Linked DNA regions of Solitalea canadensis DSM 3403. The protein of the gene in region 1 interacts with the protein of each later gene in a pairwise test. Links are inferred from orthologs where the notes say so. Each region holds a gene or a part of one and is shown on either strand. Other genes may lie near its edges.

Evidence for each region.
Region 2: the proteins of SOLCA_RS11520 (region 1) and SOLCA_RS15285 interact in binary tests that used the Escherichia coli proteins (3 or more experiments, as listed by UniProt). The link is inferred for Solitalea canadensis DSM 3403 from one-to-one orthologs.

The regions. Positions count from the first base shown.
Region 1 is NC_017770.1:2,769,903-2,784,917, forward strand. What follows is about bases 4,578-7,526. They hold SOLCA_RS11520 (ABC-F family ATP-binding cassette domain-containing protein), read right to left. Parts: upstream 7,039-7,526; coding sequence 5,116-7,038; downstream 4,578-5,115. Other genes in these bases: SOLCA_RS11515 (Crp/Fnr family transcriptional regulator), read left to right, coding at 4,578-4,763; SOLCA_RS11525 (quinone-dependent dihydroorotate dehydrogenase), read left to right, coding at 7,205-7,526. Outside these bases: SOLCA_RS11500 (histidine decarboxylase), read right to left, coding at 1-846; SOLCA_RS11505 (type IX secretion system plug protein), read right to left, coding at 1,118-2,419; SOLCA_RS11510 (alkaline phosphatase D family protein), read right to left, coding at 2,500-4,038; more of SOLCA_RS11515, read left to right, coding at 4,191-4,577; more of SOLCA_RS11525, read left to right, coding at 7,527-8,236; SOLCA_RS11530 (hypothetical protein), read right to left, coding at 8,483-8,740; SOLCA_RS11540 (TrmH family RNA methyltransferase), read right to left, coding at 8,960-9,721; translocation and assembly module lipoprotein TamL, read left to right, coding at 9,706-12,069; SOLCA_RS11550 (hypothetical protein), read right to left, coding at 12,281-12,817; SOLCA_RS11555 (patatin-like phospholipase family protein), read right to left, coding at 12,814-15,015. UniProt on the Escherichia coli protein: Genetic data indicate it may be involved in ribosome assembly or function.
Region 2 is NC_017770.1:3,673,317-3,688,685, reverse strand. What follows is about bases 4,779-8,081. They hold SOLCA_RS15285 (2-oxoglutarate dehydrogenase E1 component), read left to right. Parts: upstream 4,779-5,088; coding sequence 5,089-7,881; downstream 7,882-8,081. Other genes in these bases: odhB (2-oxoglutarate dehydrogenase complex dihydrolipoyllysine-residue succinyltransferase), read left to right, coding at 8,019-8,081; SOLCA_RS15290 (MerR family transcriptional regulator), read left to right, coding at 4,779-4,939. Outside these bases: SOLCA_RS15310 (NAD(P)H-binding protein), read right to left, coding at 1-486; SOLCA_RS15305 (ABC1 kinase family protein), read right to left, coding at 493-1,797; SOLCA_RS15300 (TetR family transcriptional regulator C-terminal domain-containing protein), read right to left, coding at 1,870-2,490; SOLCA_RS15295 (D-2-hydroxyacid dehydrogenase family protein), read right to left, coding at 2,719-3,681; more of SOLCA_RS15290, read left to right, coding at 4,025-4,778; more of odhB, read left to right, coding at 8,082-9,239; SOLCA_RS15275 (efflux RND transporter periplasmic adaptor subunit), read left to right, coding at 9,583-10,668; SOLCA_RS15270 (efflux RND transporter permease subunit), read left to right, coding at 10,691-13,897; SOLCA_RS15265 (TolC family protein), read left to right, coding at 13,912-15,345. UniProt on the Escherichia coli protein: E1 component of the 2-oxoglutarate dehydrogenase (OGDH) complex which catalyzes the decarboxylation of 2-oxoglutarate, the first step in the conversion of 2-oxoglutarate to succinyl-CoA and CO(2).

The DNA.
Region 1 (15,015 bases):
AGCATACCATAAAAACAGCGGGCTATGGCCATTTCTTGAACCGGTAATGGTTGTGTCTAAACTGCCAATATAGGCCACTGAACGGCCAATACGGTCACGGTGCGACTTCTTTACTAACAATACTCCTGAAGGGATTGGAGAACCTATAAACTTATGTCCGCTTATGGCAATACTATCTGCACCATCAGCAAAATCAAAAGCAGGTCGCGGATTCAGGAAAGGACTCATGGTTCCAGACAAGGCACCATCGCAATGAATGTAATAGTTTTGAATAGCTGCGTCATTCAGTATCGCTTTTATCTTCGTGATATCGTCTTTTGCTTCTGTCATTGTTGTACCGATGTTAGCCATAATAATTACAGGCATATGTCGGTTCATTCGAATGGTATTGCTTAAATCTTCATAATCAATTTCACCGTTTTTCTGTGCCCTGATAACAATGTTAGGCATATCAAGCAAATGAAGATTTTTATGAACACTATAATGGGTAGCTGCCGAGTAATAAACCATTCCTTTGGGATGAAGCTCACGTGCCATGTATAAACCATACATATTACCTTCAGAACCTCCATTGGTTACATACCCCCACCAGTCGTTCTTCTGCGCACGAAATACTTCTGCAAAGAACTCCAATACTTCACGCTCCATCTCTCTCGAATCCACCGAATAGGTGCAATCAGCAAATGGGTCTCCTATATTGTTTACCGGATATTTCAACAACTCAAACAATTCTGAGTAATCGAAATCCTTTGAAACAGGATACCCTAGAGAGTTTTGAGAGTTTTCTTTGATCTTTTGACGCAATGCTTCCAGCTTATGCTGGTCTTCAGCATTTAATTTATTCATACTACGGATTGATTGGTCTGCAAAGATGGGAAATCAATGGGAATTATGGAGAAGATTTCGTGTTGTTTTTCGGAAAATGAACACCCTTAACCCCTAAAGGGGAACTCTCATTGTATGAGAATTTCTACTTGAGAGGCTTAGCTATTGACAGTATTAATAATAGTGGAGGATAATTATCGAACACCCCAACCCCAATGTGTTAGATGGGTTCCCTTTAGGGGCAGGGGTCTATACAAGTAATAATTCCCCTTTAGGGGTTAGGGGTAAAAAATCAACGCATAATGAAAAACGCCTTTGCATTAAATCGTTTTATTCCTACCAGTTCATCATAACGCTTACCCACCGGACGGAAGTAGACATATATAGTGTAAGCATTATCCGTTTCGAAATGACAACCTTCAACCGGACAAACATCTGCTACAGATTGGCCTTTAGGTACAAATGCATAACAAAAGTCATAATAGCCTTGCTTGAATAATTGTTGTGTTTCCAATCGTTGAGTTACTTCATTAAAGGCAAGCTTATAGTCGTCTTTTATCTGGTAATCGGTAAGTTTACCAAACAAATAATAATCACCCACAGTAGTTGGTGGGGTATCTTTTAATGCGAAATGAGTTCTGGTATAGTCGGCGTCAACTTCAGCATCACCACCTCCATCCTGATTTCGGATGGCGTATCCACCGTTTAAATCAACTATTGTAGAATATGCAGTAGCACTGTAATTATCATCAGGGAATAAATATACATCCGTTTGTTTTTTCTCCTTTACAATGTCTTGGATACGCTGCGAGAAGAAACGTAAACTGCGTGTATCAAAATTCCTGAACTCACTTCCTCCTAAAAATGTACCCGAATCCATGTCATTATAAACCAACTCGTTATTGCGTATAAATGTGGGTTTCATATTATTCATGGCATTATCAGGACGATCGTTTTGTGTAAGAACCGTTTTTATCTCAGACATTGGATTAGAAACATTCAATGCAGGATGCTGAATGGTAAAGTTAACTTTCTGCGTTTGTGAGCGGTCTTTTATTACGGTTCCCCGTTTAACTTCCGTAAGAATATTTACGGACTGCCTGAGCACATAAAAACGACGAGTTAACACCAGGTCCATCGGGTCGTTATTCAAGTACACTTTTAGCAAATAATTACCAGAAATGGTAGGTTTCATGGTGCTTGTCGGAAAAGCAAGCGTGTAATGAGTATACTGCTGAATCGTATTAAATGAATATTTATATTGAATTATACGATCTTCTGTATAACCATCTAAATAATCTATAGTCGACAGGTTACTTGGTTTCCAATCGGCTGTACAATGTTCAATCGTATAAAAATAATCCTGAGTACTTCCGTTAAGATCGTCAAACTGCAACACTAATTCCTCTGCACTCGCCAAAGAGAACACGGGAATGGTGGCATAATCCTGATTGGTAATATTTTCAAACTGAACGGTTTTAATGTTAGGTCTGTATACCCAATCCTGATATTTTAGCTTTGAATCTTGTGCTCTTGCAGTTGAATTCAGAAAAAGAAAACAGATGGCAAACAGGTATAGAAGTTTAATTTTCATTAAGTGCGAAATTTTGCTCTAACCTAACAAAAAAAACCGTTATCTGCAGATAACGGTTTAAACGGTTTTGGTAATTGTAGTTATTTTTCCAGGATAGACACTCCGTTTTTCACGGTCATTTCGGTTTGCGATTTTAGTTTGGTTATATCGTTAAGCTTATTCTCTTTCATGTAATACCAATTGATCTTTGTTTCCTTCTTGGTAAAGTTCATGATCACAAATCCATGATCATTAAAATTGGCTGTTTTGATATGCGGATTTACAGCTTTATTTAAACATTTGGCTTCAGCACTACTCCCTGCATTACTATCTTGATCGATTAAATTAGATGCCGAAATTGAAGGAATTGCAACTTCCACAATAGCTGCAAGTCTTCCATTCTGAGGATCATAACTGCTTGCTGCATCAGCAACCTCCGCTCCTAATGAATTATGAAAACCACCGGTTACCATGACAATATTTTTAAGGCTGAATGACCGGATAAAGCCAAGCAGACTTTCTTTATCTTTTAGGTGATTATCCCACACATCGTAAGTCTTATTTGTAATTGGTTCGAAATCAGCATTTATTGTAGACATGAGATTTCGGTTAACAAGAATTTTCCAGTTAGCTGTTGAATAATTTAATTGATTGGTTAACCATTCACGATGAGGCTGTTCAAGAAATACAGCATCCTGTTCCAGTAGTGCATTAGTGCTAGCAATAAGTCCTGTATTTTGCGTGGTTTGAGTTTCTATCATCAGCATCTCGAGCATCTTACCATAAGATAATTTCCGTTGAAATTCACCTTTTGCCACTCTTACTGGCAACCACTCTACAAAAGCCTGCTCTGCTGCTTTGTTATTATCATTCCATTTTTCAGAAATAACTTCCTGTTTTTGCTTTTCCCAAACCACGATGAACGGATGAGATGCGTGTGCTTTCATCAAGTCCTTATCAAGGTGGTACTGAGCATAGCGATTTCGGTAATCCTGAAGCGTTTCCGTTTTTATTTTGGGTATGTGAGCTCGTATTTCGGTTGTGCCCGCATCTTCATCAATATAACCCGACACCACCACCACTGCATTCAAATCTTTCATTTCTGCAATTCGACCATAAGCATTAAAATACCCCGTAGTGTAGTTGTTTCCATCAGCAAATGCCAGTTTTACAGGCAATTCATCAATGGCGCCATAAGCCGTTCGAGTGGCACCAGTTAAAGATTTCTTTCCAAATGCTTCAAACTGATAGTAGTAGGTAGTATTAGGTTTTAAGCCCATTACATCAACTTTAACGGTAAAATCTTTAGTTTCATCGGTTGCAATATCACCATTACGTACAATGTCCGTAAAAGTGGTATCCGTAGCAACTTTCCAACTAACTGAAAAAGCTAATTTCCATTCACTGTTTGAAGCTTCTCTTTTGGGGGGCGTTACACGAGTCCAGATAACTACCCGATCGCTTAAAGGATCTCCTGAAGCCACTCCATGATAAAAAGGGGCAAGCTTATCATCAAGTGAAAATCCCAAAGATTTTAGATCTTCAACATAAGTTAAATAACCACCTGATTGACAAAAAGATGTATTTATTGAAAAAGTAAGGAGCGTAATTAGTATAAATAGCGTAAATCTTTGTTTCATACGAGAGTAAGTTGCTTTAGTTGATGTTACAAACTTCTAACTCGCATATTAAATCCAGTTACTTAATAGTTTATTATTTTATTAGCTTTTCGTTAAATCAGCGTCAATTGCTAAGTATTTTGTATATTCAATAACATACAGAATAAACATTTATGGCTCTATTTCATCTCAATAACTACCTTTCAAATTATTATCCTGTAAGTGTAGAAGCACGAAACGCCATTTTGAAGATTGCTGAGTTTAAGGAATGTCCACCCAAGACTATGCTCTTACAAGAAGGCCAGGTTCAAAAGTATCTTTATTATTTGAACAAAGGATTGGCCAGGGGTTATTACCACATGGCCGACAAAGAAATTACCTTATGGATTTGTTATGAGCCGGATACACTCGGCAATTCTGATAGTTTTTTTAACCAAGTTCCTTCGGATGTGGGCATAGAAACGATAGAAGCTTGCCAATTATTGATAGTACCTCGTGAGCCATGGCATGAGCTGTATGACAAATACCCCGAAATTGAGCGGGTAAGCCGTCTGGTTAGTCAATCAAACGTTCAGAAACTTTATCGTCGGATCAAAATATTGCATTATTCGTCGCCTGAAGAAAAATATCGCTACCTTATTGAAAATGAACCTCAGATAATACAGCGGACGCCTTTAAAATTTATTGCTTCTTATCTTAATATTACCCCCGAAACGCTGAGTCGCATTAGAGCTAAAATCTTCTAATCAAACAATAACTTGATTATAATCAATTTTTGTTTGCAGATTTGTTGCGATTTTTGCAGCTGAAAGGAGACCTGAGGATGAAGCACTTAAGAAGATTTCTCAACAATTATTCAGCATTGTTGCTTTGTATAATAATCATGTTATTTATTGGTTATAAAATGGCCACCAACGTTCGGTCGCTAAAACAATTAGGAAGTACCGTTACTGCTGTTATCAAGTAATTTGTATAGTAAAACACGAACTGTATTCTATAGCTGAGGTTTAATTAATCCTAAGAAATCAGGATTTTTTTATACTAAAACAGGGAACATCAAAATAATGTTCCCTGTTTTTTATAGTGGATAAGGACTTATTAAGCCTCTAATTCCATGATTTTTTCAGCAAGACTCTCCCATTCTTGTTGGGTTTTCTCAAGCTTTGATTTTATGGCTAAATAAGCATCATTTACCTCTTTAAGCTTTGATGCATTCGAAAACACTTCTTCTTTAGCCATTTCACCTTCATAGTTTTTCTGCTGATTTTCCAGATCGACTACTGCAGACTCAAGCCTATCCAACTCTTGATTGAGTTTTTTCAGCTCTTTTGATTTCTCTTTATTTTCTGAACGATTATCCTGCTTCATAATTTTAGGCTGCTCAACTACCTTCTTCGGTTCTTGAGCAACTTTACTTAATTCTTTCTGACGTTTCTCGTACCATTCATCGTATTCATGGTAGGAACCAGGATAATCCTTGATCTCTTTATTCTCAATGAACCAAATTTTATTGGCCACATTTTCAATTAAATAACGATCGTGAGAAACCAAAATAAATGTTCCTTCATACTGCTGTAAAGCCTGAATAAGAATATTAACCGATTGAATATCCAAGTGGTTGGTAGGCTCATCCAGAATCAGGAAGTTGGCGTCAGATGTTAACACCTTAGCTAATGCAACACGCGATTTTTCACCTCCGGATAATACTTTGATTTTCTTAAATACATCATCTCCGGTAAATAAGAAACATCCCAACAATGAGCGTAATTCAGTATCTGTACGTGTGGGAGCAAATGACTGAAGCTCTTCTAAAATGGTATTATCCAGATGTAGTGATTCTAACTGGTGCTGTGCAAAGAACGATTGTAATACATTATGTCCTTTATTCACCTCACCACTGGTAACATCCGAATTAGCAACAATGCGTAACAACGTCGACTTACCCTTACCGTTGGCACCAATTAGGGCAATTTTATCACCCTTTTCAATATCACCATCGGTATTTTTCAATAACTGTAAACCAGGATATTCTTTGGAGATATCACGTAATTGTACAACGCTACGACCAGATGGACGAGAAAATGAGAAACGGAATGATACGGAAGGATTATCATCATCCACATCCGAAACCCGTTCCATTTTCTCCAAAGCCTTAATACGCGATTGCGCCATTTTAGCTTTAGAAGCTTTTGCACGGAAACGTTCAATCAAACGTTCTTCTTCTTTGATCTTCTGTTGTTGGTTTTTAAACTGACCACGTTGAATTTCTTCACGCAAAGCCTTTTCTTCTATATAGAAGCTATAATTACCAGCATATTGAATTAATTGTCCACCTTTAGACTCCACAATTTTCTGAACAGTACGATCAAGGAAATAGCGATCGTGGGAAACAATAATATAGGCACCTTCAAAACTATTTAAGTAACCTTCCAGCCACTTAATTGATGGTAAGTCCAAGTGGTTGGTAGGCTCATCCAGCAATAAAAGGTCAGGTTTTTGAAGAAGAATCTTTGCCAACATCACACGCATGCGCCATCCACCAGAAAACTCTTTTAACGGACGCTTCGAATCTTCGGCACTAAATCCAAGACCTGCTAAAATTTGCTCAGCCTTATACTGGATATTATAACCATCTAAAGCCTCAAACTCATGCTGCTTATCACTTAATTTATGGAGTAAATCATCCGAATAATCTATTTCAAGTTTCTTTAGCAATGCTTCAATTTCATCATGCAGCTGATTTTGGCGTTCAAATGCCTCCATTGCCACGTGCAAAATGCTGAAATCAGATTGAACAGATAAAAGATCCTGGTTTAAATAACCGATCTTTAAATCTTTTGATTTTGAAATAATACCTTTTGTCGGTGTATAATCACCTACCAGCAACTTCAATAAAGTTGTTTTACCCGTTCCGTTGGCCCCAATCAGTCCGATTTTCTCTCCAGGTTTAATATGCCAATTAGCTTCGTCATATAAAGCTCTGGATCCAAATTCAAACGTAATGTCATTTAATGCAATCATCGGCGCAAAGATAACTCAATCCAATTTGAAAATCAGGATTTTTGCAAGTATCAAGCTGAAAAACTTTCATTTACAGTAAATCACCTGAGTCAAATTCAGTAAAAATTAAGCCTTCTCACCATTTTTAATCATTTTATCTATCCGTCAATCCTTTTATCTTTGTCGCATGTATAATCTCATCAAGCCACTTTTTTTCAAATACGATCCCGAAGTAATTCATCACAAAGTATTTAATTGGATTAAAAACGTTCAGGCAATTCCAGGTGCCAAGCAAATGATCAAGGCCACCTATTGTTTAGAAGATAACAGGTTAGCGCGTGAAGTTTTTGGTATTAAATTCAAAAATCCGGTAGGATTGGCCGCTGGCTTTGACAAGGATGCCAAACTTTTTGACGAGTTGGGCAATTTAGGATTTGGATTCATTGAAGTTGGAACAATAACACCGGTTGGACAGCCTGGTAATGACAAACCCAGAATGTTTCGACTGGTTGACGATGAAGCGTTAATTAACCGTATGGGTTTTAACAATGAAGGTGTTGATGAGATGGTAAAGCGACTGAAAAATCGTAAGGATCACTCATTAATTATCGGTGGCAATATTGGTAAAAACAAAGTAACACCCAATGATGTTGCAGACGAAGATTTTGTGATTTGTTTTGAAAAGTTGTTTGATGTGGTTGATTATTTTGTGGTAAATGTTAGCTCTCCCAATACTCCAGGGCTGCGCGATTTACAAGACAAAGAACCTCTAAAAAAGCTTTTATTCCGCTTACAGACATTAAACGAAACCAAACCAAAATCGAAACCTATTTTGTTAAAAATAGCTCCTGACTTAACTAACGAGCAGCTGGATGACATTATAGAAATTGTTCTTGAAACTAAGATTGCAGGAGTAATTGCAACGAATACCACTATTTCCAGAGAGGGGTTAAAGTCAAATCCTGACTTGGTTAATCAAATGGGAGGTTTAAGTGGTAAACCTGTAAAAGACCGTTCAACGGAAGTTATCCGTTATTTATCACAAAAATCAAATAAAGCTTTTCCGATTATTGGCGTGGGCGGGATTCACTCAGGTGATGATGCAATTGAAAAATTGAATGCAGGAGCTTCTCTTGTTCAGATATACACCGGATTTATTTATAAAGGCCCGGGATTAGTAAAAGAAATCAATAAAAAGATTCTTGAAAAAGGATTATAACGCTTAAGATAACTTATCAAAAAGCTTTAGTTCAAGCAAGACTAAAGCTTTTTTTATGGATATTAGAACTGATGTATATCTACTAAGGCTATTCTCCTCCAGAGATTTAAATAATTTAAGCGTAATAATTTTTGAGTATACAATTCAATCTCTCAACTTTTCCGACAATGAGTTATCCACCCACCCAAAACAAAAAATCCTGACCAATAATGATCAGGATTTAAAATATCTTTTATAAGAAAAGAATTACTTTGCTGCTTTTTCTAATTCAGCAATGATGTTTCTGTTTTTAACAACTTGGCTAGTAGCCTTTTCTTTTGAACGGCTACCTAACTCTAGGTTAGTAGCTAATTTCAAATGTTGAACTTCTAAACGTGAAACAGTTTTATTTTTTCTGTCTTTTCTTTTTAATCTTGTAACTGCCATGATTTCCCTGAACTTTATTGTTAATAGTTTATATACCTCTGTTAATCGTATTATAGCATGGTTTACTTCTATTAACATTAACCATTTTCGATTAACAAGTTGAGGTCGAGAGCGGATTCGAACCGCTGTACGAGGTTTTGCAGACCTCTGCCTAAGCCTCTCGGCCACTCGACCTTATTTCAACGAGGTTGCAAATTTAAGAATTAAAATTTGTTACACAACACATCTTTTTAAAATATTTTTTGCTACACTGATAATCAAGTCATTTAGTTTTTAAAACCTAAAGTTAACTATCAATTATTCCCTTCTACGCATTTCTGAACAGAATATAGCCGTTGCAATCCCAACGTTCAATGATTCCGCTTTGCCATATCCGGGTATCGACAATGGATACGATATAAATTTCCGCAATTTTTCTGAAATTCCTTTTGATTCATTTCCCATCAAAATAATTCCGGGCTGATTAAACGCTGCTTTGTAAAGGTTCTCCCCTTCTAACAATGCTCCGTATACCGGCGCTTTGATGGTATTCAACACTTTCTCAAGGTCTGTGCTTATCATATTGATCCGAAAGATAGAACCCATGGTCGATTGAACTACTTTCGGGTTATACACCTCCACAGAATTTAAGGAGGTTATTAGCGTTTTAATACCAAACCAGTCGGCAATACGAATAATGGTTCCCATATTGCCCGGATCCTGTACATCATCAAGCATAATAGACCAATGAGTAGTTAGACTCTCATTAAATTGCTGATTATCAATATTATTAATAGGCGTTTGCACTAAAGCAAATACTTCATTTGGCGTATGAAGGCAACTTATTTTTTGCAATTCACTTTCAGATACCTCATGAATAGCAGCTTTTTCAATATTCGGATTTATATTTGTGATGTTTTTTAGATAATTTTCAGTCGAAAATATTGAGTGGACTTTAAAAGAAGATTCCAGTAATTCATTCACCATTTTAACACCTTCTACAATGAACAAACCGTGCTCTTCACGGTATTTCTTATTGTGGAGAGATTTAACAAAACTTATTTGTGATTTTGAAATCATTTACATCGAGAATTTTAAACAAAACTATACTTATATTTTTAATCCCAATAATATTGTTGGGATCCTGCAAACCGAGTCGATACCTAAAACCTACTGAATCTCTAATAGATAAAGTTGAGGTTAAAGGAGTTGACAAAAAACTGGAAGAAGATGCCAAATCATTTATTCCTAAAGCTAACGCTAAATTTTTAGGCCAAAAATTTGGGTTAGGAATGTATAACACCTTCAACACTAAAAAAGGTGCTTACAAAGCAAAACCAAAAAAAATTGGGGAAGCACCTGCCATTTTTGATAGTACAAAAGCCTATTCGGCAATGCAGAAAATGAGTCGTTTTTTGCTGAATAAAGGTTATTTTAATAACAAAGTGCACTTACGGATAGATTCGATAGGCAAGAAAAAAATCAAATTAACCTACGAAGCATTTCAAGGACCGGTATATACCATTCGTAATTACAGCTTCAATATACTCGACACTGCTCTACTTCATTTATACACTAAGAATTACAAAAAGCCAATTGATTCAGGTAAAAACTATGATTATTATTTGCTTGAACGCGAGGTATCAGTAGCCAACAACCTTTTTAAGATGAATGGATACAAAGATTTCGAAAAATCTTATATCCGATATAAAGCTGATACGCTTATTAATGACTCTGTAAGAAAGAGCGGTGGAAAAGCTAGTCACCAAGTCGATATCATCACCATTATTAATAATCCAAAAGGCAAAGATCATCATCAGGCATTTACGATGAATGATACTTATGTAACAATTACCCCGGGTGTAAAAAGAAGGGAAATTGAACCGGACACTATTAGAAAAAATGACATTTATTTTTTAGATAAAGAAGGCCGTTTTAAACCTCATCGTTTTTCTGACTTGATCTTCTTCAAAAAAGGTGCACTTTTTAACAATGATGATTATCTGAAAACCTATACCAGGTTGGGTGATCTCAATCTTTTTAAATTTATCAATTTTGATTTTAGGAACGTTGAGGGCGATAGCTCCAAATTAAACACCTACATTGAACTAATCCCTTCCAAACGCAGAAGTGCAGCCGTTAATGGAGAGTTTACACTAAGCGGAAGTTATTTAGGAACTAACGCCGGAGTAACTTATATGAACAAAAACTTTTTTGGAGGAGGTGAGATTTTTGAATTTAAGCTTAAAGGAGGTCTTGAATTTCAACCGACGAACTTTAATGGTTTGGAACAACCCCGAATTAGAGAAAAGACAGTTGAAACAAGTGTAAGTATTTTATTTCCACGATTACTTTCTCCATTCAACTTTAATTTAAGCAGATACTCCTTACCTAAAACACGGATCACATTAGGTTATAACTATGAAGGCCGTCAACAATTCTCAACCGGAAACATTTTTACAAGCTTAAGTTATGAATGGAAAGAAAATATTAAAAAATCGCATTATTTAACACCAGTAACCATATCACTTGTAAACTCACATATAGATTCTGCACTTGCTGAACAATATATTTTATCAGGCAACCTATCTGCATTAAGCCGTTATGAACCCTATTTTGCATTAGGATCTCAATACACTTATTTATTAAATGATTATAAAATAAGATTTGGGGGAAGTTTCGTTTATTTTAAAGGAAATATTGATGTTGCAGGCAATCTTCTTTACTTAACTTATAAACTGGCTGGAGCCAAAATAAATACGGACGGTTATTATACAACTTTCAACAGACCATTTTATCAATATGCTAAACCTGATTTAGAAATCAGGTATTATAAATTGCTTAATAGAAATCAGTTCATTGCCCGATTTAATATTGGGGCTGGGTTTGCCTACGGAAACTCATCAGCAATGCCCTATTCTAAACTTTATGGTACAGGAGGGGCGAACTCATTACGCGCTTGGAGAGCCAGACAAGTTGGTCCTGGAGCATTTCCAAGAAATGACCTCAAACCTACGGGAGCTGATAGTGTTCGTTTGAACCTGGAACAATTGGGAGAAATGAAAATTGAAGCGAATCTTGAGTATCGTTTTAATATTACCAACAATTTTTTCGGATTTAAATTAAATGGTGCCACATTTTTAGATGCTGGTAATGTGTGGAATATTTCTGATTTTGAAGGAATTTACCCGAAAGGTCAATTTGAGTTTAATAACTTTTACAAGGAACTCGCAATTGGCACCGGACTTGGCGTCCGTTTAGATCTCAGTTTCCTCATTCTACGTCTGGATGCCGGCTTAAAACTCCACGATCCCCAATTTGAGAGTGATCGATGGGTTATTAAACACTTATGGGATAAAGATTTTAAAAACCAATACCCGAGTTTCAGGTTTATGAATTACTCAATTGGTATTGGGTACCCGTTTTAGGGGTTGGGAGTCTTGAGTTCTGAGTCGGGAGTCTTGAGTTCTGAGTCCATAGTTGATAGACTATAGTCCATAGCCAATAACTAATCGTTTATGATCCTATAATAAAGCTTTTTTTGAAAATTATTAAAAGTGATTTAATCAAATGCTTGAATTCAATACTCAGGACTTAGTACTCTCGACTATGATCTATGAACTATGATCTATGAACTAATCAAAACAACCCCTGCGCCCAATTTCCTATTATCTCAAAATAACTTCCTACGCTTAAGCCGGTGTTAAATAGGAAAAATGCCAGAACAATTCCTATGAATAGGAAAATCAACTTTTTAACGAAGTAGCCGATAATGAAAAACGCAACAGGGATTATTAACAATAATGCGATTGGAATTTTGATAGGCCAGTAAGATTCGCCTGTTTTTAGCAAATAGTATAACCTAACAGAAATAAGCGAGTTGGCTTCTGGATGAAAATATACAAATGTTGAGCCTGAAAAATTTTGTTTTACAATGGCCTCGCCCTTGTTAAATTTTAATGGAACATCTAATCCGTTCATTGAAAATGGATAGGCTCCGACAATTTTTTCGTCTGTTACATCACTACTTGCATCTGTTGCAACAATCTTTAAATTATTTTCATGTGACACCAGTTTAAAATCAGTTATGCTTTTTTTCTGATTTGACTGACCAAAAGCTTTCTGATTGAATGCAAGCAGCACTGCGAAAACTATAAATAGGAATGCTATTCTCATTCAAGCGATTTTTTATTGTACAATATATAACCCAAATGTAAAAGAACTCCCCATCTTTTCTGTGGATCGTCATAATAATTTACGCTCAAGCCAATGGGGCCAACAATGCTCCTGTATACTGCTCCAGCGGTGGCTGCAAGTCTGAAATATTGATTAGGTTCGGTAACAGCTGCCTGTTGATTGAAACCCTCTTGTAATTGATCGAAAGGAATAAAGCCATACCCCTCAACTCTGAAATCAAGATTTCTCTTAAAGGTGTAAACACTCCTCAATCCCACATTAATGAAATTATAAGCTCTGAAATTCGCCAAGAATAAAGAGCGTGAATCTTGTAATGGATACGCTGCCGGTTGCTCAACCAACGATGCTTTATAAGTGGCTAATGTGGGCTGATTAGAAATTAACGCCTCTGCTGCATATCCAAATGAGTAGTTTTTACTTATTGAAAAATACCGATCTGAAGTCACTCGAAAAGCAAGCCATTCACGACGTTCACCGTTTAAAGCCGGAACTATTGAAACCGATCCCGGATCATAATCTTCATTCCCATTGATGTAACTTAGTGACAATAATGTTAAGGAACCACTGCTAGCGTATTGCTTTCGGTTTAGGGTGTTTCTTTCAAGAATAAATGAAATTTTTTGTCCATTAAAAACAGTTTGATCCAATACATCAGACGCATTAAAATCATTGTATGGACTATATTTATCAAAGTTTCGAAAAAAACCGCCTTCAAACACTAATCGGGTATTCCCTTTGTAAGGAAATCCGAAACGCAGAGCAAGTAACTTATCCGATTGATTTAGCGGAACTGCATTCTTATTCTCGACAAAAATTTCTGAGTTTCTAAAATAGTCCCAATGGTTATAGGTATAATTTATCTCAATAAATGTTGGTGTTTTTGCACCAATATCAATTCGTGAACCTAAATTCATGGATTCATAAAAACGACCTGAATAAAAATTTGTGCAAAAAGTGTAGGATTCACGATTGACGAAATTGTACTGTAACCCAAGAAAAAAATTACTAATCGGCCTGGACGAAAGGTTCCCTCCAAGGTCTATTTTAAAGTTCCTATCGGGCTTAACATTTAAATCGAAGTTGTATGTTTTTTTAAGAGAGTCATTTTCAATACGAGGATAAACCGTTTCAAAATTATCATCAGCCATGAGTTTATAATATCCCTTCTTCAACTGCAACATATCTATTGCCCCAGATCGTTTTCCTAACACATCCTCAATGTAAGCCCTTTGTTTGCTGTTTGCTCCGGTTATCCTAACTTCTCTGATCGAATCTATTTTATTCTTCCGGATAAAGGCCAATCGTTTTGAATCCAACTCTTCAGGAACAGACCGTCCTTTAATGCGAGCTTTTATAGAATCCATGTTTTTCATTGCCGCTTCATAACCTCGCTTAATTAATGCCTCTACAGGCTCAAAATTGGTTACGCTAAAACCCTTTAAATCAGGCTGAACATATATACCATTCTTTCCTAATTTTGTGGAGTCGGATTTTGAAAGAAACAGAAAAACTGCAAATCTCGACATCAAACGTTCATCAATTTCTTTGGGGTAATCATTATAGATCTTAGAGGAGACATTACAACCGATCATTATGTCCGGATCAAAATCATCCTTCATTACATCGGCTGGAAAATTATTATAAACACCACCATCAAACACGTATTTATCGTTAATCTTTATTGGACGATATACAAAAGGAACCGTCATGGTTCCCCGTACAGCATCAGAAAGATTACCCTTGCTTAAATAGATAGGTTCCTGAGAAAACACATCAGAAACTACACAACGAAAAGGCACAAATAAACTGTCAAAATTATAGTTAGCACTTGCTGATGCTTGTGACAATAACTCGAGCAGGGCAAAATTTAATGGGATATCATTGATCAGGTTGGAACGAAGCTTAAATTGAAAAGAAGAATCAACCGCGATTCGCGCAGTAACAAAGGACGGATTATCGGGCTTATTTTTGTAGAAGAGTTTATAATCGCTTTTAAAACGACCGTTTACCCAATCCTGAAAATCTGCACTGGTTGCAATATATTCTATTTGTGAAGGAGAGTAACCTGCCGCATACATTGAAGCAACAATTCCTCCCATTGATGTTCCAGCTATATAATCGATCGGTATGTTATTCTCCTCTAACGCTTTTAACAAGCCTATATGAGCTAATCCTTT
Region 2 (15,369 bases), 910 kb from region 1 along the record:
AGGGGCTTTTTTTGCCAAGGTTCTGATAATTTCAACTGAAGTACTTTCCGTGCCTATAATAGGACCTGTTCTTAAAATGGTGTGAGGAATTGAACTGGATTTTAGTCTGTTCTCAAGATTTAACGCTGGACCGGTATCACTATTAACAAGGCTACTTAGAAATATCAGTTGCTGACACGACGTATTTTTAAGTATGGAAATAAAATTATGAGCACAAAGATTTTCCATGTGATGAAAATCTTCATGAATGGCACCTGTAGAATGGGCAAGGTAATAAGCGGCGTCAATATCGGTCGGGAGATTTGCTAATGAACCTGCTTTTAAAAGATCTCCTTCAATAATATGTAGCTGATCGCTAAACTTATTTTTTTCATGGAAACGTTTCTTGTTCCGAACGAAACAGAATATTTCATGTCCTTTTTCGATTAGTAATGGCAATAAATGCGTTCCTATATATCCGTTAACACCTGAAAAAAGTACTTTCATGTAATCCTAAGCTTTTATCACGTGAGGTTTATAGGTATCCGTTTTTACTTTTGCACCCAGTTCATGCAAAATATTGTAAAGGCCAAAGTTGGTACGGTTGGTATAAATAAAATGCTTTACTCCGCGAGCTTGTTTAAATTCTGGCATTTTTGATGCTCTTTCACCTAATATGAATAACTCTTCAAAATACCCCGGTTTACTAAAATCAAACTCTTTTTGCACGTAAGGTCTCGCAAAAAGGCCAATCATTTCCCGATAATTTTCATAATAAAAATCCACCATTTCTGGGGTGTCATCTTCAAAAATCATTTCCAACTGCTTAAAATAATCGATCGTTAACTCTCGATCTTCAAACGGGTTGGCAACGAAAGCAAAAAAAGGATAATAAAAATTATCAGGTAGCTCTTTGATGCAACCAAAATCAATAATGCCAAGTTTTTTCTCTGGTGTAATAAGAAAGTTCCCGGGATGTGGATCTGCGTGGACTGCTCTCAGCTCGTGTTGCTGGAAATTATAAAAATCCCACAGTGCTTGTCCAATCATGTTACGTTCTGCCTGAGAGGGGTTAGTATTAAGGTATTCGCGTAAATGAAGACCCTCTATCCAATCCATAGTAATTATGCGTTTGCTCGAGAACTGTGGATAATAAGTCGGAAATACAATGTTATCCAGGTGCGCGCATTCACGTGCAAAATATTGTGAACGATTAACCTCCAATTCGTAATCGGTTTCTTCTAAGAGCTTCTCCTCAACCTCCCTCATGTAAACAGCTAATTCGGCTTCGCTCATTCCCAGTAACCTGAATGCAAAAGGTTTTACCATTTTAAGGTCAGAACTGATGCTGTCGCCAACTCCCGGATATTGAATCTTTACTGCAAGTTTCTTTCCGTTTAAGCTTGCTTTATGCACCTGTCCGATGGAGGCAGCATGTGTTGATTTAAGATTAAAGGAGTCATAAATCTTATCAGGTGTTTTTCCAAAGAATTTAGTGAATGTCCGAATAATCAGCGGTCCGGAAAGAGGTGGGGCGCTATATTGAGCTTGTGAAAACTGATCTGAATAGGCTTTGGGTAAAATATTTTTATCCATGCTTAACATCTGTGCAATTTTTAAGGCACTGCCTTTCAACTGACTCAACGCATTATAGATATCAGCAGCATTGTTCTCATTTAGCTCATCTCTTGTATGTTCAGGATTGACTAATTTCTTTGAGTAATGCTTTATATAATTGACTCCCACTTTAGCACCTGTAGTAACGAACTTAACAGATCGTTCTACTTTTGACACGGGGATACTGCTTTGCTCTTTCATTATTTTTAAGAGGGATTACACCGATTATAGAGGAATTACACCGATCGTTTTAGATTGTTCTGATTGACCGATTTAAAACGTGAATTTTACTTTGCCTTTTCCTTGTTGAACGAGGAATTTTCCATATTCGAGCAAATTGTCGATTGGGCCACGGCTCATAAGGTCGAGGGTAACGTTGATTCCTTTTTCTATTGCTTCATCGGTTTTTTCAAAGTTTTCACTGTCATCATTGATCCAGAAATTGATAATGAAAGCCAATTGCAGCCATAGCGCATTTTTGTATTTGTCAGAAATGAATTTACGGTCGATAATCTCACTTTTATCGATTCCTTCGTGAAGTACTTCCGAGATAAACTCTTCAAAAGAAAGTTTTGCTTTTACTAAGATCTTAGGTGTCGAAAAGCCTTTTCCGGCATGTTTAATTGAATACGTAATAAAGCTTCGGGTTGATTTCATTTCCTCTGTTAAAGTGAAGAAATAGGAGAGGATACGTTCTCTTGCAGAATAATCAGGATAAACCTCTTGAGACTTTACTTTAAGGGCTATTTCGTTAAACAAATCTTTCCAGAAACTACCTTCAATAGCATCAAATGAATTAAAATGTTTGTAAAAGTCTTCTTCTTTCAGTTTTAAAGACTTGGTAAAAGCGTATACCGACTTGGGCTGTTCATTGTTAGTAAGAACATAGTCCATATACGCGGTTTTAATTTTCTCACGAGCGTCCATAAATTTATGAGTTTAGATGTAAGCTTTTGACTACTTATTTACATAACGCGTTTGCTATGTTTATGTTTTGAATACTAACTAATTAACGTTAGTTGCCTCGCAAAAAGCTTTTTTATAATCGCAACATTAGCAATCTTTTACTCGGATGGAGTACATATTATAACTGGCAACCTGAGTTTAATTAACTGTTCAATATTACAATACTTCAGGATTGGCAATGTTGGTAGGATTGCCATTAATATAGTTGATTGCATTCTCAAAGGCTTTGGCAAAGTACAGTTCATATCCGCTTTTTTCTACATAGCCTAAATGAGGTGTACAAACAACGTTTTTCATTTGCAAAAGTTCATAGTTACTATCATAGATGGGCTCGTTTTCATAAACGTCCACCCCTGCAAAACCTGGACGACCCGTTTTTAAGCATTTAAGTAAAGTTCCTTCTTCAATTAATTCGGCACGAGCGGTATTTATTAAAGCTGCTGTAGGTTTCATTAATAGTAGATCAGTTTCTTTGACAATTCCAGCTGTTTTATCGTTAAGCCTCAAGTGCAGCGAAACCACATCTGCCAATCTGAAAAAATCTTCTTTACTTTTAGCACTTTCAAAACCGTCATTTACAGCATTTATCCTTGAGTTTTCACTTCCCCATACCAATACTTTAGCGCCGAACGCTTTAGCATAACCGGCAACCATTTTTCCAATTTTTCCATAACCCCAGATACCAATTGTCTTACCGTAAATTGTTGATCCGATATTGGTTTGCCATTTACCATTTTTGAAATCTTCAATGGCAGCAGGAACTTGTCGAACCGTATTCATAATGAGCGACCATGTTAGCTCGGCCGGTGCGATGGGAGAACCAATGCCTTCCGCAATCGCAACTTTGTGTTGTGTGCAAGCGGGCAAGTCCAAGTGATTAGCGATTTTACCCGTTTGGCTAATGAGCTTTAAATCAGGCAGCTTACTTAACAAATCTTCATTGATTTGAGTACGTTCTCTTATCAACACCAGAATTTCAATGTTTTTAAGCTTTTCGGCCAGTAGAATGGTGTTCTTCTCCGTTTCAGTTAAAATGGTAACATCGTAGTCTTTTAACCACTGGAAACAGTTAAGATCTTTTACAGCATTTTGGTAGTCGTCTAGAATGGCAATTTTCATATGATGAAATCAAAAATGAGCTAAGCAACAAGGTTAGGTTATAAACAAAACAAACAAAAAAACATTGGTTAGACAGGTATAACCTAAACTAAAAATAATTAACTTGATGGTAACAAAAATTGTTTAGTTTAAGTTTAAAGATGAATTGCGTTGAAGTTTAAACAATTATCGTTTTTACTCGTTATAGCTACAGAATAAAATATTAAGAAGACGCTAAATCAATACATAGTATATTGAAGGACTGGCGAAGAATTTAAGTGAATTTATTTTCTTTGTAGTACTACGTTTAACTTACAAACAACAATGCGTTAACAATTGTTAAACTTGCAGAAATAATAAAAGAGTGAAAAAGTTCTCGATAAGTGATATAGAGTGTTTGACAGGTATTAAAGCACATACCATCCGGGTTTGGGAACAACGATATAACCTAATTATCCCCAAAAGAACAGATACCAATATCAGGTACTATGATGATTGTGATCTGAAAAAGTTTCTGAATATTTCATTGTTGCTCGATTCAGGGATGAGAATTTCTGAAGTGGCGAAAATGAGTGAGAATGATATCTCCAATCAAATAAATAAGCTTGCCGACTGCGAAATTAATGGTTGTTCATGTACCATTGGGTCTATGTGCAATGCTATGCTTACCCTTGATGAAGCCATTTTTGAAGAAACAATGGAAACAAGTATTCAGTCGATGGGTATGGAGCGTACTATGTTGGAAGTTGTTTATCCATTTCTTCATAAGATAGGAATGATGTGGCAGGCCGGTACTATTAATCCTGCGCACGAGCATTTTATCACTCACCTTATCAAGCAAAAGCTTATCACCGCAATTAGTAAGATTGAAACTCCTAACCCTGAGCTTGCTAAAAAATATATGCTCTTTTTACCAGAAGGAGAGGCTCACGAGTTAAGTCTGCTTTTTGCCAATTATTTGATTAAGTCTCGTGGTCATCATGTGTTGTACCTGGGAGCTAACTTGCCGTATGAAGACCTTTTTCAGGTAGCCAGTTATTATGATCCTGATTATGCAATTACATTCCTTATTACCGATACTGTATTTGGAGATGTAAATATCATGGTTACTAAATTGCTTGAAAATTTACCAAAATGGCCATTAGCTGTTTCAGGGCATTTGGCATTAAATTCTGCCATTACTCCTCAAGATCGCTTAACAGTGATTAAAAATGTACCTGAACTAATCGATTTTATTAATAACAATGCCGAAGTGCAACGACTGTATTTTACTTGTTAAATGGTCAGAAAGGTTAAAATTGCATCAGAATGATTAACTGATGTAAATCATTTTCTATAAACGCAAAATTCCTTTTTTTCTTTCCATATAACAGGTAAGATAACTACTTTTGCTACCCGACAGATTTTATTGGAAAATAAGTAAGTAGAATGGATAATCTCACGTATCTTACCAACGCGCACACCTCGTATATCGAATCTCTTTATCAACAATATAAAAGTGATCCGACGTCAGTTGATTTCAGCTGGCAGAAATTTTTCGAAGGCTTTGAATTAGGCAAAAATTCAGAAGCAGGAGCCGATGTGCCTGCAACAAATGAGCATTTTGAAAAAGAAATGAAGGTGTTGAACATGATAAACGGCTACAGACAACGCGGCCACTTGTTCACTAAAACTAATCCTGTTCGCGAACGCATGAAGTTTTTCCCAGGTAAAGAACTGGAAACTTTCGGCTTAAGCGAAGCTGACATGGATACTGTATTCAATGCAGGTATCGAAGTTGGATTAGGCGCTACAACTTTGAGAAACATTCGTCAGCTGCTTGAAGAAACCTATTGTGAATCAGTAGGAGCTGAATACAAATACATCCGTAACCCTGAAAAAATGAAGTGGTTTGAGGAGCGTATGGAAAGCAGCAGAAATAAGCAAAAATTTACTTCTGATGAGAAAAAACGTATTCTTCATAAACTGAATCAGGCAGTTGTTTTTGAAAACTTCCTTCACACAAAATTCTTAGGACAAAAACGTTTCTCTTTAGAAGGAGCTGAAACAGTTATTCCTGCTTTAGACTCAGTTATTGAGAAAGGTGCAGAATTAGGCATTAAAGAGTTTGTTATTGGTATGGCTCATCGCGGTCGTTTGAACGTATTGGCCAATATCATGAACAAAACCTACAAAGATATTTTCACAGAGTTTGAAGGTAAAAACTACGATGAAAGTGCGCCATTTGGAGGTGATGTAAAATATCACATGGGATTCTCTACCGATGTACAAACAGTAGATGGTAAAGATGTTCACTTGAGCCTTTGTCCAAATCCTTCACACCTTGAAACTGTTGATGGTGTAGTAACAGGTATTGCTCGTGCTAAGATCGATCAGAAATACGATAATGATTATAAGCAGCTTGCACCAATATTAATTCATGGTGATGCCTCTGTAGCAGGTCAGGGTATTGTTTACGAAGTACTTCAGATGGCTAAGCTTGATGCTTACAAAACTGGAGGAACTATTCACCTGGTAATCAATAACCAGGTTGGTTTTACTACCAACTACCGTGATGCTCGTTCAAGTACTTATTGTACAGATATTGCTAAAGTAACCCTTTCTCCTGTGTTCCATGTAAATGGAGATGATGTGGAAGCGGTTGTTTATGCAATTAACCTGGCAATGGAATACCGTCAGAAATTCCATAATGATGTGTTCATTGACATTCTTTGTTACCGTCGTTACGGTCACAATGAAGGAGATGAGCCTCGCTTCACTCAGCCTACTTTATACAAAGCGATTGAGAAACATCCAAATCCACGTGAGATCTACAATGAAAAATTGTTGAAACAAGGTGATGTGGATGCCAATCTTGCAAAAGAAATGGATAAGAACTTCCGTAAAATGTTGCAAGAACGATTGGATGAAGTAAAACAAGAAGCGCCTAAGTTTACAAAACCAACCATGCAAGGTCCATGGAAAGGTATGCGTTTTGCTACCCCTGAAGACTTTGTAAAATCAGTTGATACCGCGGTAAGCGAGAAAACATTAGTTGATATAGGAAATAGGATCACCGATCTTCCTTCAGATAAAAAATTCATTAACAAGATTGAAAAGCTATTTGGCGATCGCAAGAAAATGATCAACGAAACTAAATCGTTGGATTGGGCGATGGGTGAATTATTAGCTTACGCTACTTTGGTTAATGAAGGCCACCGAGTACGTTTCTCAGGAGAGGATGTTGAACGTGGTACATTCTCACACCGTCATGCTATCATTAAGGTAGAAGAGTCGGATGAGGAATACAATCCAATTCAGGAAAAAGTAGCTACTTCACCTGCAGCTCCATTTGAAATCTATAACTCACACCTTTCAGAGTATGGCGTTTTAGGTTTTGAATATGGTTATGCGATGGCTTCTCCAAATGCTTTAACAATTTGGGAAGCTCAGTTTGGTGATTTTGTTAACGGTGCACAGATCGTTATCGATCAATACATTGCTGCTGCAGAAACCAAATGGCAACGCAGTAATGCATTGGTAATGTTATTACCTCATGGTTTTGAGGGTCAAGGACCTGAGCACTCATCAGCTCGTATCGAGCGTATGATGGAGCTTTGTGCAGAGTACAATATGTATGTAGCTAATTGTACTACACCGGCACAGATCTTCCACATTATGCGCCGTCAGTTAAAGAATGAATTCCGTAAACCATTAACAGTATTCTCGCCTAAAAGCTTATTGCGTCACCCTGCATGTGTGAGTCCATTGGCCGACTTTACTAAAGGTGGCTTTAAAGAGATCATCGACGATAACTACGTAAAAGCAAAAGACGTTAAACGCGTATTGTTCTGTTCAGGTAAGATTTATTATGAATTACTTGATCAGCAACAAAAAGATGGCCGTAAGGACGTGGCTGTTGTTCGTTTAGAACAGATCTATCCATTCCCTTATGAGCAATACAATGCGATTAAAGAGAAATACAGCAATGCAGAAGAATGGATTTGGGTACAGGAAGAACCTGAGAATATGGGAGCATGGCCTTGGTTAGTTCGTCACTTACGCAGAGAACCATTAGATGTAATTGCTCGTTTAGAAGCAAGTTCTCCAGCTACCGGTTATTCGAAACTGCACGTAGCGCAGCAATTAAATATTATTGCAAAAGCTTTTGCCAGCAAAGTGAAATCAGAGGTAAAAGAGAACGTGAAGAAAACAACTGAGAAAGCAGTAAAAGTAGATTAATTAGTGAATTACGAGTTTCGGGTTACGAATTACGAACTCAAATCGTAGATATAACAGTACTTGTTATACGCAATTCGAAACCCGTAACCCGCAACCCGAAATAAAAATAATAACTCGCAATCCGTAATAAAAAAACAATGGCTTTAGAAATGAAAGTGCCCGCTGTGGGCGAATCGATAACCGAAGTAACCTTATCTCGCTGGATTAAAAATGATGGTGAGTTTGTTGAAATGGACGAGGTAATTGCCGAATTAGAATCGGATAAAGCAACTTTTGAATTAACTGCTGAGAAATCAGGTGTGTTAAAAACAATGGCTGCTGAAGGTGATACTATTCCTGTTGGCGCTGTAATTTGTGCTATTGAAGAAGGTGCCGGAGCTCCAGCTGCCGCGCCTGCTAAAGAAGAAAAAACTGTAGCTGCTTCAGCTCCTGCGGCTGTTGCCGCTCCTGCATCGTCAGGTGATTCTTATGCTGCGGGTCATCCATCTCCTGCTGCCGGTAAAATTTTAGCAGAAAAAGGTATCGATCCAAAAGATGTGAACGGTACAGGTAAAGATGGTCGTGTTACCAAAGAGGATGCTGAAAAAGCGCAAGCTAAAGCTGCTGCTGCACCTGCGAAAACTGCAGCTCCTGTTGCGGCCGCTGCACCTGCTGGTCCTCGTGCTGAGAAACGCGAAAAAATGTCGAATCTTCGCAAAACTGTTGCTAAACGTTTAGTAGCTGTTAAAAATGAAACGGCAATGTTAACTACTTTCAATGAGGTAGATATGTCGCCAATCATGGAGATCCGTTCTAAATACAAAGATAAATTCAAGGAAAAACACGGTGTTGGTTTAGGTTTCATGTCATTCTTTACCAAAGCAGTTTGTGAGGCTTTGAAAGAATTCCCTGCTGTTAATGCACGTATTGATGGTGAGGAAATTGTATACAATCAATTTGTAGACTGTTCTATCGCTGTTTCTGCTCCTAAAGGTTTAGTTGTTCCGGTGATCCGTAACGCTGATTCTATGACATTAGCTCAAATAGAACAAGAAGTTCTTAACCTAGCGTTAAAAGCTCGAGAGAACAAACTTTCAATTGAAGAAATGACAGGTGGAACATTCACTATTACGAATGGTGGTGTATTTGGTTCAATGATGTCGACGCCGATTATCAATGCTCCTCAATCAGCTATTTTAGGTATGCACAATATTGTTGAGCGTCCTGTTGCTGTAAATGGTCAGGTGGTAATTCGTCCGATGATGTATGTTGCCCTTTCTTATGACCACCGTATTATTGATGGTCGCGAGTCTGTTGGTTTCTTAGTACGTGTTAAACAATTATTAGAAGATCCTACTCGCTTATTATTAGGTGTTTAGTCTTTTAAAATGATAATTTTGAAGCGGCCTTTCTCCTTAAAGAGAAGGGCCGTTTTTAGTTTCATTTAAATCATTTTAATGAATGGAGACAAACCTTCCAATTTCGTTAAGCAATTATCATCTTAGCGTTATCTCTCTTACTATCCCTGGTAACTTCATAAAAAATTCATAAAACTGCCTTTGTTTTGTATCATGGAAGGAGCAGTTTTCATTTCATTATGCTTCATTTTTGATTGCAGATTCAATCGAATCATTTCTGGTATTCAAAAAAGATAGCTCTCGCACTGTTCAATTTTCCTGCATAATCTAAAAGATACTTAATAACCAAATAGAGCTCATTATGATGAAGAAGATTGTAGTGCTTGCGGGTTTTTGTGCCCTGCTATACAATACTAGTTGCCAACAAACCGATAAAGAAGAAAAGAAAGAGGTAAGTAATTACGCGGTTACAAGTCCGTTAGCTATTGACACCTCTTTTACAAAGGAGTATGTTTCTCAGATACGCTCAGTTCGTAATATTGAAATCAGAGCTCAGGAAAAAGGATACCTGCAAAACATCTATGTAGACGAAGGGCAATCAGTAAAAGCAGGTCAGTTATTATTCAGAATTATGCCGAAGGTTTATGAGGCAGAATTACAAAAGGCTCAGGCAGAAGCTAAAGCAACGGAAATTGAGTATGAAAATACGAAAACGTTAGCTGACAAAAATATCGTTTCTAAAAACGAATTGACGATGGCGAAAGCTAAGCTTGACCAGGCTAAAGCTGAAGCATCATTGGCAAGTCTGCATCTTTCATTTACAGAAATCAGGGCGCCATTTGATGGAACGATCGATCGCATCCCTTTAAAACTGGGAAGTTTAGTAGATGAAGGCGAATTGTTAACTAGTCTTTCGGACAATAGCCAGGTTTATACCTATTTCAACGTATCGGAGCCGGAATATTTGAACTATCAAAGCACCGCTAATAAAGGCCAAAAGCAAAAGGTTAGTCTGATCCTGGCCAATAACGAAATGTTAAAAGCAAAAGGTGAGGTAGAAACTGTTGAAAGTGAGTTCGATAATGAAACCGGAAATATTGCTTTCCGAGCAAAATTCCCTAATCCAGGCTTATTGTTAAAAAATGGTGAAACCGGGAAAGTACAAATGGTAGTCCCTATTAAAAATGCACTGGTAATACCTCAAAAAGCTACTTACGAGTTACAGGATAAAAAATATGTATTTATCGTAGATAAAAACAATGTGGTAAAATCAAGAGAAATTACCGTAGCGACAGAGCTTCCTGATATCTACATTGTAAGTAATGGCCTTAAAACTGATGATAAAATCTTGATTGAAGGAGTGCAGAAAGTGAAAGACGATGATAAGATCGCTTGCAACTTTGAAGATCCTAAAAACGTGATCGGCCAGTTAAAATTAAAAGCGGAATAATTTACACGCCAAACCTAATTTTATGTTTAACAAGTTCATACAAAGGCCCGTCCTTTCTATTGTAATATCGCTCATCATCGTGTTTTTGGGTGTGTTGTCAATGGCTCATTTGCCGGTAACACAGTTTCCATCCATTTCTCCTCCAAAAGTGAATATCACTGCTGAGTACCCGGGAGCAAACAATGAGCTTTTAATAAAATCAGTTGTGATTCCGTTGGAAAGAGCATTGAATGGTGTACCAGGAATGAAATACATCGCTTCTGATGCAGGTAATGATGGAGAAGCAACCATTCAAGTGGTTTTTAACTTAGGAACCGATCCTAATCAGGCTTCGCTGAATGTGCAGAACCGTGTAGCTGCGGTAACTAATAAATTGCCGCCGTTAGTAATTCGAGAAGGGGTAAAGATTAGTCGTGAAGAGTCGAATATGTTGATGTATATCAACCTTTATAGCAAGGATCCTAAAATGAATGAAAACTTCCTTTACAACTTTGCTGATATAAACATTTTATCGGAGTTAAAAAGGGTTGATGGAGTAGGCTTTGCCGATATTTTAGGTAACCGCGAGTATGCAATGAGGATTTGGCTAAAACCTGATCGCATGCTGGCGTATAAAATTTCTGCTGATGAAGTTATGAAAGCATTGGATGAACAGAGTATTGAAGCATCTCCGGGTAAAACAGGGGAAAGTTCAGGCAAACGTTCACAGGCTTTCGAATATGTTTTAAAATATCCAGGTAGGTATAGCACCAAAGATGGATATGGAAATATAGTGTTACGTTCTAGTCCTGATGGCGAGTTACTTCGATTAAAAGATGTTGCCGATATTGAATTTGGTAGCTCAATGTATGATTTGTACTCCAATCTTAACGGAAGAGGATCTGCTGCCATTGTATTAAAACAGGCATACGGAAGTAATGCAAGTCAGGTTATTGCTGATGTAAAGGCCAAAATGCAGGAACTAAAATCAAAAGATTTTCCTAAGGGGCTGGACTATGAAATCAGTTATGATGTGTCTAAATTCTTAGATGCTTCTATTGAAAAAGTAATTCATACCCTGGTCGAAGCCTTTATTTTGGTAGGTATAGTAGTATTCATCTTTTTAGGCGACTGGCGTTCCACCATTATTCCGGCAATTGCGGTTCCGGTATCATTAGTGGGTACGTTCGTGTTCATGCAGTTTTTTGGTATTACTTTAAACCTGATCACGCTTTTTGCATTGGTATTGGCCATTGGTGTAGTTGTGGATGATGCGATTGTGGTAATCGAAGCAGTTCACGCTAACATGGAGAAATATCATCTCTCCCCATTAAAAGCTACACAACGCGCCATGCGGGAAATCAGTGGGGCTATTATCGCAATTACCTTCCTGATGGCGGCAGTGTTTATTCCAGTAGCCTTTATGTCGGGCCCGGTAGGTATTTTCTATCGTCAGTTCTCAATCACTATGGCAACAGCCATTATTCTTTCGGGATTGGTGGCGCTTACTTTAACACCTGCATTGTGTGCCATGATGTTAAAGAATAACCATGGGAAAGCTAAAAAGAAAACTCTTGTAGATCGTTTCTTACATGGATTCAACCGATTGTTTGAAAAGCTATCCATTAAGTACGAACTGGTGCTTAATAAGGTGGTGAGCAGACGAATAGTAACCTTTGGTGTGTTGGCGGCATTTTGTATTGGAGTAGGGATTTTAAATAATAGTGTACCGAGCGGTTTTATTCCAAATGAAGATCAGGGAATGGTGTATGCCATTATTCAAACTCCTCCAGGATCATCTTTGGAAAGAACCAATCAGGTTGCAGAAAAACTACAGTCGATTGCGGAGAGAATTGATGGAATTAAGTCGGTTTCTTCATTAGCGGGTTATGAGATTTTAACCGAGGGTACCGGTGCTAACTCTGGTACTTGTTTGATCAACCTTAAAGATTGGAAAGATCGTAAGGAATCAGCTCAGGATATAATCAATGAGTTGGAAGAGAAATCAAAAGACATTACCGGGGCCAGTATTGAGTTTTTCCAACCGCCGGCAGTGCCTGGTTATGGAGCTGCAGGTGGTTTTGAGTTACGTTTATTGGATAAAGCCGGTAGTGGTGATTACAAAAAGATGGAAACGGTGAGTCGTGATTTTGTGAAAGAACTTAGCAAGCGACCAGAGTTAGCCTCTGTATTCACCTTTTACAGTGCGAGTTTCCCTCAATACATGTTGCGAATCGATAATGACATTGCACAGCAAAAAGGTGTGACTATTGATAATGCAATGAATACGCTTTCTACCTTAATTGGTAGTAACTATGAAACCAGTTTCATCAAATTCGATCGGCAGTATAAAGTGATGGTGCAGGCCTTACCTCAATATCGCGCTTTGCCTGAAGATGTGTTAAAGCTGTATGTTAAAAATGATAAAGGTGAAATGGTACCGTTCTCGGCCTTCATGAAAATGGAGAAAGTTTATGGTCTGTCTGAAATCACTCGTCATAACATGTATAACTCATCAGAGATCAGTGGTTCTTCAGCTCCGGGATATAGTAGTGGTGAGGCCATTAAGGCAATTACTGAGGTGGCTGCTAAAACATTGCCCAGAGGTTTCGGTATTGATTGGGCTGGTATCTCTAAAGATGAGGTTTCAAGAGGAAACGAAGCTGTTTACATTTTCCTTATTTGCCTTGGCTTTGTTTACCTGATCCTTGCTGCGCAGTATGAAAGTTTCATTTTACCACTTTCGGTTATTCTTTCATTGCCTGCCGGAATTTTTGGAGCATTCTTGTTCTTAAAAATATTCGGACTGGAAAATAACATTTATGCACAGGTAGCCATGGTAATGCTTATCGGATTGTTAGGTAAAAACGCAGTGTTGATTGTAGAATTTGCTGTTCAACGACATAGCGAGGGTGCATCCGTATTCAGGGCCGCAATGGAAGGAGCGAAGGTAAGGTTCCGGCCAATCTTAATGACCTCATTTGCATTCATTGCCGGATTGATTCCATTGGTTATGGCAACTGGTCCGGGTGCAATTGGAAACAGAACTATTGGTTCTGCAGCTGCAGGAGGCATGTTGTTTGGTACCGTGTTCGGAGTAATCGTAATACCTGGATTGTATTACATCTTCGGTAAAATAGCTGAAAAACATAAGTTGATCCGGATTGAGGATGAACAACCGCTGACTGAAGAGCTTGAGAACAAATTAGTCGAGGGTCACATGGCAGAAATTGAAGAAGTGTTGAACTGAAGATTTTAAAGGTAATGTTTAAACAGAAAATATATCTGGGTATAGGACTGGCTGGAATTTGCTTTGCGATGGCAAGCTGTAAAGTTCCTGCGGCAACTCAAAAAGTAGAAAATAAAGAGGTTCCGTTAAGTTATGTAAGCGCAACCGATTCGCTAAATTCGGGTAAGATTCAATGGAGGTCATTCTTTACAGACCCGAACTTGAATAGTTTGATTGATACAGCACTGAATCGCAATCAGGAATTGCAAATTACTTTACAGGAATTGGAAATCGCTAAAAGCGAGATCAAGCTTAAACAAGGTCAATTGTTGCCATCTGTTGAAGTTAGGGCTGGAGTTGGGATAGAAAAAATAGGGAGATATACCAGTCAGGGAGCTGGTGATGCTTCTACAGAAATTACGGCTGGTAAAGAAATGCCAGATCCGCTACCTGATTATCTATTAGGTGTATACGGTAATTGGGAAGTAGATATTTGGCATAAATTACGCAATGAAAAGAAAGCAGCGGTAAGCCGTTATTTAGCAAGTGTACAAGGTAAGAACTTCGTTGTAACTAATCTTGTGGCCGAAATAGCCAACTCTTATTATGAATTAGTAGCATTAGATACGCAGTTGACCATCGTTAAAAAGAACATTGAACTGCAAAACAATGCGTTGGAGATTATAAAAATCCAAAAAGAAGCGAGCAGAGTTACAGAGTTAGCTGTACGGAAATTTTCGGCCGAAGTATTGAACTCTCAAAGTTTGCAATACGAAATTCAACAGAAGATCACAGAAGCGGAAAATAGAATTAATTTCTTATTGGGCCGGTATCCTCAGCCTATTGCGAGAAGCTCAACCAATTTTACAGATTTAATTCCCGCGGATATACATGTCGGTATTCCATCCCAATTGTTAGCTAACCGACCAGATGTTAAGCAGGCAGAATTAGAACTAGCAGCAGCAAAATTGGATGTGAAGGCTGCAAGAGCAGAGTTTTATCCTTCATTAGGTATATCCGGCTCAATCGGATTACAGGCTTTTGATCCGAGCTATTTGGTTAAATTCCCCGAATCGATGCTTTACTCTCTGGCGGGTGAATTGGCGGCACCGCTGATTAATAGGAATGGCTTAAAAGCAGAACTAGCAAGTGCTAATGCAAAACAAATACAAGCCATTTATAATTACGAACGCACCATTTTAAATGCTTATGTGGAAGTGGCTAATCAGATGTCTACTATTAGTAATTCACAAAAAAGCTATGAATTAAAGTCAAAACAGGTGGATGAGCTTACCCATTCAATTGATATTTCTAATGATCTATTCCGCTCGGCACGAGCTGATTACCTGGAAGTACTAATGACTCAACGTGATGCTTTGGATGCCAAATTGGAATTGGTGGAAACAAAAAAACAGCAATTGAATGCGGTAGTAAATATCTATCAGGCTTTAGGAGGAGGGTGGAATTAATTGAACAAACACAAATTATCATAG